3 regions of the Pseudomonas sp. FW306-02-D09B genome follow, and region 1 is predicted to be linked to each of the others. Evidence: predicted binding sites of a transcription regulator. Region 1 holds the regulator's gene; each other region holds the start of a gene.
What was found. Region 1 encodes FliA, which starts transcription of late flagellar genes. Its sites were predicted from a motif close to CTAAAGTTTNNNNNNNNNNNGCCGNTAA; they were not measured.
Positions count from the first base shown of each region.

Region 1 (3,279 bases):
CGTGACTCCCGAGATCGAACCACTGGAAGAAGGTGGCGTGATCGCCATGGTCGGCCCTGCCGGCATGGGCAAAACCACCACGCTGGCCAAGCTGGCCGCACGTTACGTGCTCAAGTACGGCGCGCAGAACATCGCGTTGGTGAGCATGGACAGCTTCCGCATTGGGGCTCAGGAACAGCTCAAGACTCTGGGGCGTATCCTCAATGTCTCGGTGACTCACGTCGACCCGGGCCAGTCCCTGGCGCAAGCCCTTGATCCGCTGTTGCGCAAGCGTGTGGTGTTGATCGACACCGCCGGCCTGCAGGCCAGTGATCCGGCGTTGCGCATGCAGCTGGAAAGCCTGGCCGGTCGCGGGATCAAGTCGAAGAATTATCTGGTGCTGGCCACTACCAGCCAAAAGCAGGTGCTGACTGCCGCTTATCACAGTTACAAGCGGTGCGGGCTAGCAGGCTGCATTCTGACTAAACTGGATGAAACAGCGAGCCTGGGCGAGGTGTTGAGCCTGGCAATCAGCCACGAATTACCTGTCGCTTATCTGACCGACGGGCCACGGATCCCGGATGATCTACATTTACCGCGCCGGCATCAGTTGGTCAGTCGCGCCGTTAGCGTGCAGATGCAGGAAGAACCCAGCGAAGAAGCCATGGCTGATATGTTCGCTGACCTCTACCACAGCCCGGCCAAGCGTGTCGGCTGAGGTAATAATGAATAGATTTGTATCTACATCGATGGCCTGCCATGCATTGTTCACAAGTGAGCGCGCAGCCAGTCATGTAGTCCGCGTCTAAGCAAGACAAGGTAAAGAACGAACATGGGCAGCATGCATCCCGTACAGGTGATCGCAGTGACCGGCGGCAAAGGTGGCGTCGGGAAGACTAATGTGTCAGTGAACTTGTCCCTGGCTCTTGCTGAGCTCGGCCGGCGCGTCATGCTGCTGGACGCCGATCTGGGGCTGGCGAACGTTGACGTCCTGCTGGGGCTTACGCCCAAGCGTACGCTGGCCGACGTCATCGAAGGCCGCTGTGAACTGCGCGATGTATTACTCCAGGGGCCGGGCGGAATTCGCATTGTTCCAGCAGCGTCCGGTACCCAGAGCATGGTTCATCTGAGTCCAGCCCAGCATGCTGGCCTGATTCAGGCATTCAGCGACATCGGCGATAACCTCGACGTATTGGTGATCGACACGGCGGCGGGCATTGGTGAGTCGGTCGTCAGTTTTGTTCGCGCAGCCCAGGAAGTATTGCTGGTGGTGTGCGATGAGCCGACGTCGATCACTGACGCCTACGCGCTGATCAAGCTGCTCAACCGCGATTACGGCATGAACCGCTTCCGCGTGCTGGCCAACATGGCGCAAAGCCCGCAGGAAGGGCGAAATCTGTTCGCCAAGTTGACCAAGGTCACGGATCGCTTCCTCGACGTCGCCTTACAATACGTCGGTGCGGTGCCTTACGACGAATGCGTGCGCAAGGCGGTGCAAAAGCAGCGCGCCGTGTATGAAGCGTTTCCTCGCTCCAAATGTGCACTGGCGTTCAAGGCCATCGCGCAGAAAGTCGATACCTGGCCGTTGCCCGCCAACCCGCGTGGGCACCTGGAGTTTTTCGTCGAGCGTCTGGTGCAGCAAACTGCGGGTCCGGTTCTATGACAGCCAGCGGTTACAACCTGTACAAGAAGTCGGCGCGTGACGCGCAGTACGAACTGATCGAGCGTTACGCGCCACTGGTAAAACGTATTGCCTATCACCTGTTGGCGCGCTTGCCGGCCAGTGTTCAGGTCGAGGACCTGATCCAGGCAGGCATGATCGGTTTGCTTGAAGTGTCGACCAAATACGACGCGAGCAAAGGTGCGAGTTTCGAGACGTACGCGGGGATCCGTATCCGTGGTGCGATGCTCGATGAAGTCCGCAAGGGTGACTGGGCGCCACGCTCGGTACACCGCAATACCCGGATGGTGAGTGATGCGATTCGCTCAATTGAAGCTAAAACCGGGCGTGACGCTAAAGATCACGAGGTTGCGGCCGAACTCCAATTGAGTCTCGACGATTATTACGGGATTTTGAATGACACCTTGGGCAGTCGCCTGTTCAGCTTCGACGATCTGTTGCAGGACGGCGAGCATGAAGGGCTGCACGAGGATGGCGCGAGTGCTCATCTCGAACCGTCGCGCGACCTGGAAGATGAACGCTTCCAGGCTGCACTGGCGGATGCGATTGCCAATTTGCCGGAGCGTGAGCGACTGGTGTTGGCGCTGTACTACGACGAAGAGCTGAATCTCAAGGAAATCGGTGAGGTCCTGGGGGTCAGTGAATCGCGGGTCAGCCAGTTACACAGCCAGTGCGCGGCCCGTTTGCGGGGGCGTTTGGGGGAGTGGCGAGCGCGCTGACAGCAGTGTGGGGACACTGCGAACGAAACAGGCAGGGCGTAACGCTGTGCCGGTCTTCATCCGTTGTGCTCCAGACAGTCGTCGAGTGCTCTGCCGAATTGATTGAATGGCGTGTTCAGGTGCTGAACGCGTTTAAGACTGCTTGGAGGTCGAATTGGACAAGAACATGAAAATCCTCATCGTTGATGACTTCTCAACGATGCGGCGGATCATAAAAAACCTGTTGCGTGACCTTGGGTTCACCAACACGGTCGAGGCGGACGACGGTATTACCGCCATTCCCGTCCTCAACAGCGGGAGCATCGACTTTCTGGTAACGGACTGGAACATGCCTGGCATGACCGGTATCGATTTGCTGCGCCACGTGCGCGCCGATGAAAAGCTCAAGCACCTGCCGGTGCTGATGGTCACTGCCGAAGCCAAGCGCGAGCAGATCATCGAAGCCGCTCAAGCCGGTGTAAACGGCTATGTGGTCAAACCCTTCACGGCCCAGGCGTTGAAAGAGAAGATCGAAAAAATATTCGAACGCATCGGTTGATGCGCGGAGCCACTGCGCCACGGGGGGAGCTATGGAGCAAAGAGAATCTTCACAGGGCGATTTCGAATCGACCCTGAAAAAACACGCTCACGAACTGGTCGAAAGCCTTGAAAAGGGCAGGTTCGGTGACGCTGTGCAACTGATCCATGAGCTCAATCAGACCCGTGACCGCGGCCTGTACCGGGAGGTGGGCAAGCTCACTCGCGAGCTGCACAGCGCGATCGTCAATTTTCAGATTGACCCGAACATGCCGCAAGCCGAGGAAGTCTCACAGATCACGGACGCCACCGAGCGCCTGTCCTATGTGGTCAAGCTGACCGAAGCGGCCGCGAACCGGACCATGGATCTGGTCGAGAACAGTA
Region 1 is NZ_JBYSXY010000012.1:108,948-112,226, forward strand. Features, by position in the region: gene flhF (flagellar biosynthesis GTPase FlhF) at 1-697, shown strand, start outside; gene fleN (flagellar synthesis regulator FleN) at 812-1,642, shown strand; gene fliA (RNA polymerase sigma factor FliA) at 1,639-2,379, shown strand; gene AC3WK5_RS19930 (chemotaxis response regulator CheY) at 2,546-2,917, shown strand; gene AC3WK5_RS19935 (protein phosphatase CheZ) at 2,949-3,279, shown strand, end outside.

Region 2 (3,279 bases), on a different contig from region 1:
ATCAACAGGAACTGGCCGGCCGCGTGCACGTTGCTTTCGGTCTGGCCGAACAGCAGCAACACCGGTTTGAGGTTCCACAGCAGCAGGCCCGCCACCAACGCCATCAACCACGCGAGCCAAAGCCCGGCCTGGGTCAGCCGCGCGGCGCCTTCGATGTCGCCGGCACCCTGGCGGATCGCCACCAGCGTACCGACCGCCGCGATCACGCCAATGCAGAAAATCGACACGAACGAATAGCTCGCCGCGCCCAGGCCGCCACCGGCCAACGCCTCCGGGCTGAGCCGGGCCATCATCAAGGTATCGGTGAGGATCATCAGCATGTGCGCCAACTGCGAGGCAATCAGCGGCCCCGCCAGCCGCAGGATGGCCCAGAGTTCGGTACGTGCTGGATGCTGCATGATCATCACGCTCGTTTAGTCAGATAAATCGGGAAGGGTTGATTCTCGGCGCTCGCAAGCGTTTGCACAAAGGGATAAAAACGATTGCTGGCATGACTAAAACTCATGCTGGAGAGTTTCTGATAAGGTTCCGGGGTCGCGCTATAGGAGCTTTCCCAATGTCTCGTCGTCTTCCTCCGTTGTATGCCCTTCGCGCTTTCGAGGCCGCAGCGCGGCACAGTTCGTTTACCCGTGCTGCCGAAGAATTGTCGATCACCCAAAGCGCCGTCAGCCGACATGTGCGTACGCTGGAGGAGCATTTCGCCTGTCGGCTGTTTCAGCGTAGCGGGCGCAATTTGCAACTGACCGAGGCCGCGCGTTTGCTGCTGCCGGGTGTGCGTGAGGGCTTTGGTGCGCTGGAGCGGGCCTGCAATACCTTGCGCGCCGAAGATGACGTCTTACGCATGAAAGCCCCTTCGACCCTGACCATGCGCTGGCTGCTGGCGCGACTCAGTCGCTTTCGGCATTTGCAACCGGGCAACGAGGTGCAACTGACCAGCGCCTGGATGGACGTCGACTCGGTGGACTTCAATCACGAACCGTTCGATTGTGCGGTGTTGTTGAGCAACGGGCATTTTCCACCGGACTGGGAGGCCAGTTACCTGTTCCCTGAACTGCTGATCCCGGTCGGCGCACCGAATCTGTTGAATGATCAACCATGGGATGTCGAGCGGCTGGCCAGTACTGAACTGCTTCACCCGACTCCTGATCGGCGTGACTGGCGCAGTTGGCTGGAGTGTATGGGCCTGTCGGAGCAGGTGTCGCTCAAGGGCGGGCAGGTGTTTGATACGCTGGAGCTGGGGATGATTGCCGCCGCCCGTGGTTACGGGGTGTCGATGGGTGACTTGCTGATGGTGGCCGAAGATGTGGCTCAGGGGCGTTTGAGTTTGCCGTGGCCGACTGCCGTGGCCAGCGGCCTGAATTATTACCTGGTCTGGCCGAAAACCCGCCCCGGCGGTGAACGTTTGCGCCGTCTCAGCGACTTCCTCCAGGGTGAGGTGCAGGCCATGGAATTGCCGGATGTCGAGCGCCTCGGCTGAATCGATGTAGCCACCGCCATGGCAGCCTTGAGCGATATCCTTGTGCATCGCTCAAGTATTTATCTACGCCGCCGAATCCCTGAAAGTGGGACCTTCGTTCTGATAGGTTTCGCGCTTCCCCTATTACTGGATATTTTGCCGAGCCACGCGACGCGATCAGGATGATCCGGCTCCTCGGCCAGGAGCTGTCATGTCTCAACCTCGTGCCCGGATCGCCTCACAATTGGGGCTTGCCCTTGCCGTCATCCTCGCGGTCGTCATCAGTGGCAGCACGGTGTTCGCCCTGCGTTCGCTGGATTCTGCCAACCTCGACACGCGTGAAGAGCATCTGGCCAGTGAGGCGCGGTTGCTGGCCGACCAGTTGAGCACCTTCCACGGCACCCTGCGCGAAAGCACCCAGCGCCTGAGCGGGTTGTTTGAAAAGCGTTTCAGTGGCGGTTTGAGCGTGCACCCGGAGCAGCCGGTGACGGTAGCGGGCGTGCAGACTCCGGGCCTGCATCTAGGCAACGAAGTGTTGAACAACAACTTCGACAAGGTCGATGAGTTCAAGCAAATGACTGCCGGCGTGGCGACGTTGTTCGTGCGCAGTGGCGAGGACTTCATTCGGGTCAGCACCTCGTTGAGCAAGCAGGACGGCACCCGCGCCATCGGCACGCTGCTCGACCATGCGCACCCGGCCTATCAGCGGCTGATGGCGGGCCAGAGCTATGTCGGCCGGGCCTTGCTGTTCGATCGTTCCTACATGACGCAGTACACCCCCGTGAGCGACAGCAGCGGCAAGGTGATCGCGGTGTTGTTCGTGGGTTTCGATTACACCGATGCGCAGAGCGCGCAGTTCGACAACCTCAAACGCTTCCGCATCGGCCAGAGCGGTTCACTGGCGCTGCTCGATGAGCAAAACAAATGGCTGGTGCCGCCGGCCGGCGTGCAGGCGCTGGATCAGGCGACTTCGACCATCGCCGGTTTGGCCAGGACGCCGGGGCGGGGCGCGTTCTGGAGCGACAAGTCCGAAGACTTCTACAGCGTTGCCGTGCCATTCGAGGGCGGGCCATGGTCAGTAGTGGCGAGCATGCCGAAAAGCGAAATCCGCGCAGTGACCTGGAGCATCGGTATCCGCCTGGCCATTGGCAGCTTGCTGGCGATGCTGCTGGCGGTAGGCGCGGCAGTCTGGCTGTTGCGCAGCAAGCTGGCGCCGTTGGGTGATCTGGTGCGGCAGGCTGAAGCCTTGGGTGCGGGTGATCTGAGCGTGCGTTTGAACGTGTCGAGCCATGATGAAATCGGTCAATTGGCGCGCAGCTTCAATCAGATGAGCCAGGCTCTATCGACCATGGTCGAGCACATCCGCAAGGCCTCGGAAGAGGTCAACAGTCGCGCGCAGGCATTATCCGGGTTGTCCGGCGGTGCGTATGAAGGGATGGAACAGCAGTCCGGTGAAATCACCAGCATGGCCGGTGCCGTGGAAGAATTCAGTGCGACCTCGCTGAACATCGCTGACAACATGGGCAACACCGAGCGTCTGGCCCAGGAAAACGCCCAGCAGACGCGGATCGGTCGTACCTCGATGGAAGAAGCTTCTTCGTCCCTTGAGCAGATTGCCAGTGCTCTCAACAGCACGGCGACGGTGATCAACACCCTGGGTCAGCGCTCCCAGGAAATCGGCGGCATTGTCGGGGTGATTACCGCGATTGCCGATCAAACCAATTTACTGGCACTCAACGCCGCCATCGAAGCCGCACGTGCCGGCGAACAGGGCCGAGGTTTTGCTGTGGTGGCGGACGAAGTGCGCAACCTGGCCTCGCGCA
Region 2 is NZ_JBYSXY010000034.1:13,527-16,805, reverse strand. Features, by position in the region: gene AC3WK5_RS28805 (NorM family multidrug efflux MATE transporter) at 1-398, opposite strand, end outside; gene AC3WK5_RS28800 (LysR substrate-binding domain-containing protein) at 557-1,477, shown strand; gene AC3WK5_RS28795 (methyl-accepting chemotaxis protein) at 1,668-3,279, shown strand, end outside.
Region 2: the regulator FliA is predicted to act here: its motif matches at 1,528-1,555, upstream of AC3WK5_RS28795 (methyl-accepting chemotaxis protein).

Region 3 (3,279 bases), on a different contig from region 1:
TATCCACGGAACCTGGCTGCCATCGGGTGACGTGAACCACCTCCGCCTGAACTTTCCTGTTCGTCGTCGAAATGGTCTTCACTCACGCGTGTTCCTCCAGCAGGCGCCAGCGCAGTTTTTCACCGGCGCGCAGCGGGATGACAGTCAGCTCGCCAAACGGCAGGCTGGTTGGGGCAGTCCATTCTTCGCGGACCAGGGTAATGCGGTCGGTGTTCGCCGGCAGGCCGTAGAAACGCGGGCCGTTGAGGCTGGCGAAGGCTTCGAGCTTGTCCAGCGCATTGCGCTGTTCAAAGGCTTCGGCGTACATCTCGATCGCGGCATAAGCGGTGTAGCAACCGGCACAGCCACACGCGGCTTCTTTGGCGTGTTGGGCGTGCGGAGCCGAGTCCGTGCCCAGGAAGAACTTCTCGCTGCCGCTGGTAGCGGCGTCAAGCAGGGCGACCTGATGCGTATTGCGCTTGAGAATCGGCAAGCAATAGAAGTGCGGACGAATCCCGCCCACCAGCATGTGGTTGCGGTTATACAGCAGGTGGTGAGCGGTGATGGTTGCGCCAACGTTGGCCGAAGCCTCGTTGACGAACTGCACGGCATCGCTGGTGGTGATGTGTTCGAACACCACTTTGAGCGTTGGGAAACGCTCCACGACCCGACGCATGTGCTCGTCGATGAAGATTTTTTCGCGGTCGAAGACATCGACGTCGCCGCGGGTGATTTCACCGTGAATCAACAAGGGCATCCCGACCTCGGCCATGGCCTCGATCGCGGGGAAGATCTTGTCGATACTGGTAACACCGGAGTCCGAGTTGGTGGTCGCGCCAGCCGGATACAGCTTGGCGGCGTGAACGAAACCGCTGGCCTTGGCCTCGCGAATTTCATCGGGTGTAGTCCGGTCGGTCAGGTAGAGCACCATCAGCGGTTCGAAACGGCTGCCGGCCGGGCGCGCAGCGAGAATGCGCTGGCGATAGGCGTCGGCTTCAGCGGCGTTACGCACCGGTGGTACCAGGTTAGGCATGATGATCGCGCGACCAAAGGTGCGCGCGACATCCGCGACAGTATTGGGCAACACAGCACCATCGCGAAGATGAATATGCCAGTCGTCGGGACGCAGCAGGGTCAGGCGGTCGGACATTGGGGATTCCAGGCGGGTCAAACTCAAGGGAATGCTACCGGAAAAGACTCATCCAGGCACTCGCTATCAAGTTTTGCAGCAAGCTTCCGATATGACAAAGGTATGCCGTAATTATATGTATCGGTCTTTTTGTTGTAGAAGCCAGTGGAGCCTCCCGTGCGCCAGCGTTATTTAGCCTTGCTCAGCGTGTTTGCCAGCCTTCCTGCGATGGCGCTCACTTTCCAGACGCGTCTGGAGAGCATCGAGTGGACGGTCGAAGGCGACAAGTTCGAATGTCGCCTGAGCCAGCCGATTACCGATTTCGGTTCGGGCGAGTTCGTGCGGCGCGCAGGCGAGCAGGCCACCTTTCGTCTGAAGGCCTACAACCCGATGATCAGCGGCGGCTCGGCGACGTTGCTGGCCGCCGCTGCGCCTTGGCAGCCGGGGCGCGGCGATATCAATCTGGGGGCGGTCAAGGTTGGCAGCGGTGATGTGCTGTTCAACAGCTCGCAACTCCAGGCCGGACGCCTTATCGGCGGTTTGATGGACGGTCGCAGTCCGCTGATTCGCCATTATTCGCGCGATGGCGGTGTGTCGGAAGTCCGTTTGTTACCGGTCAGCTTCAGCAAGGCCTACGCCGATTATCAGGCGTGTGTCGCCAAGTTGCTGCCGATGAATTACGAGCAGGTTAAGCAGGCTGAGGTTGGTTTTCCGGGCGGTGGTATCGATCTGGACGCGCAGGCCAAGGCCAAGCTGCAGGTTATGCTGAACTTCATGAAGGCCGACCCGACGGTCAATCACATCGAACTCGACGGCCATTCCGATAACAGCGGCAATCGCCTGACCAACCGTGATCTGTCTCGGCGCAGGGCGTTGGCGGTGATGGACTTCTTCAAGGCCAATGGCATTCAGGAATCACAGATCACGATGCGTTTTCACGGCGAACGCTATCCGTTGGCCCCTAACACCAACACCGCCAATCGGGCCAGGAATCGCCGGGTCAACGTTCATCTTGAGCGCGTTGCACCCACCGATAAACCGGCTCCGCAAGTCAGCTCGGCAAGCAGTGCCGCGACGACCTCCTGAACCGGCTGAAATCGTCGCCCGCTCGACATAATCTGTCGCTTCGTCATCATAAGCTGTCGCGCCTCTGTAATTTATCCGCTCGCAGCGGTAGACTTCTCGGCTTTCCGTAGAACCCCGTGGAGTGATGGCATGGCGGACGTAAACAAGGTCGTTCTGGCGTATTCCGGCGGCCTGGACACTTCGGTGATCCTCAAGTGGCTGCAGGATACTTATAACTGTGAAGTGGTGACCTTTACCGCTGACCTGGGTCAGGGTGAAGAGGTCGAGCCGGCCCGCGCCAAGGCACAAGCCATGGGCGTAAAAGAAATCTACATCGACGATCTGCGCGAAGAATTCGTGCGTGATTTCGTTTTCCCGATGTTCCGTGCCAACACCGTTTACGAAGGCGAGTACCTGCTGGGTACTTCCATCGCTCGTCCGTTGATCGCCAAACGCCTGATCGAAATCGCCAACGAAACCGGCGCTGACGCCATTTCCCATGGCGCGACCGGCAAGGGCAACGACCAGGTTCGTTTTGAACTGGGTGCCTACGCACTCAAGCCTGGCGTGAAAGTGATCGCCCCTTGGCGCGAGTGGGACCTGCTGTCCCGCGAGAAGCTGATGGATTATGCGGCGAAGCACGCGATCCCGATCGAACGTCACGGCAAGAAAAAATCCCCGTACTCGATGGACGCCAACCTGCTGCACATCTCCTATGAAGGCGGCGTGCTGGAAGACACCTGGACCGAGCACGAAGAAGATATGTGGCGCTGGACCGTCTCCCCGGAGAACGCTCCTGACAAGCCGCAGTACCTGGAACTGACCTACCGCAACGGCGACATCGTTGCACTGGACGGCGTCGAAATGACTCCGGCTACCGTGCTGGCGACCCTGAACCGTATCGGTGGCGAGCACGGCATCGGCCGTCTGGACATCGTCGAGAACCGTTACGTCGGCATGAAGTCCCGTGGTTGCTACGAAACCCCAGGCGGCACCATCATGCTGCGTGCTCACCGGGCGATCGAGTCGATCACTCTGGACCGTGAAGTGGCTCACCTCAAAGACGAGCTGATGCCTAAATATGCCAGCCTGATCTACACCGGTTA
Region 3 is NZ_JBYSXY010000004.1:225,808-229,086, reverse strand. Features, by position in the region: gene rnt (ribonuclease T) at 1-86, opposite strand, end outside; gene pyrC (dihydroorotase) at 83-1,129, opposite strand; gene AC3WK5_RS09570 (flagellar protein MotY) at 1,286-2,194, shown strand; gene AC3WK5_RS09565 (argininosuccinate synthase) at 2,324-3,279, shown strand, end outside.
Region 3: the regulator FliA is predicted to act here: its motif matches at 1,195-1,222, upstream of AC3WK5_RS09570 (flagellar protein MotY).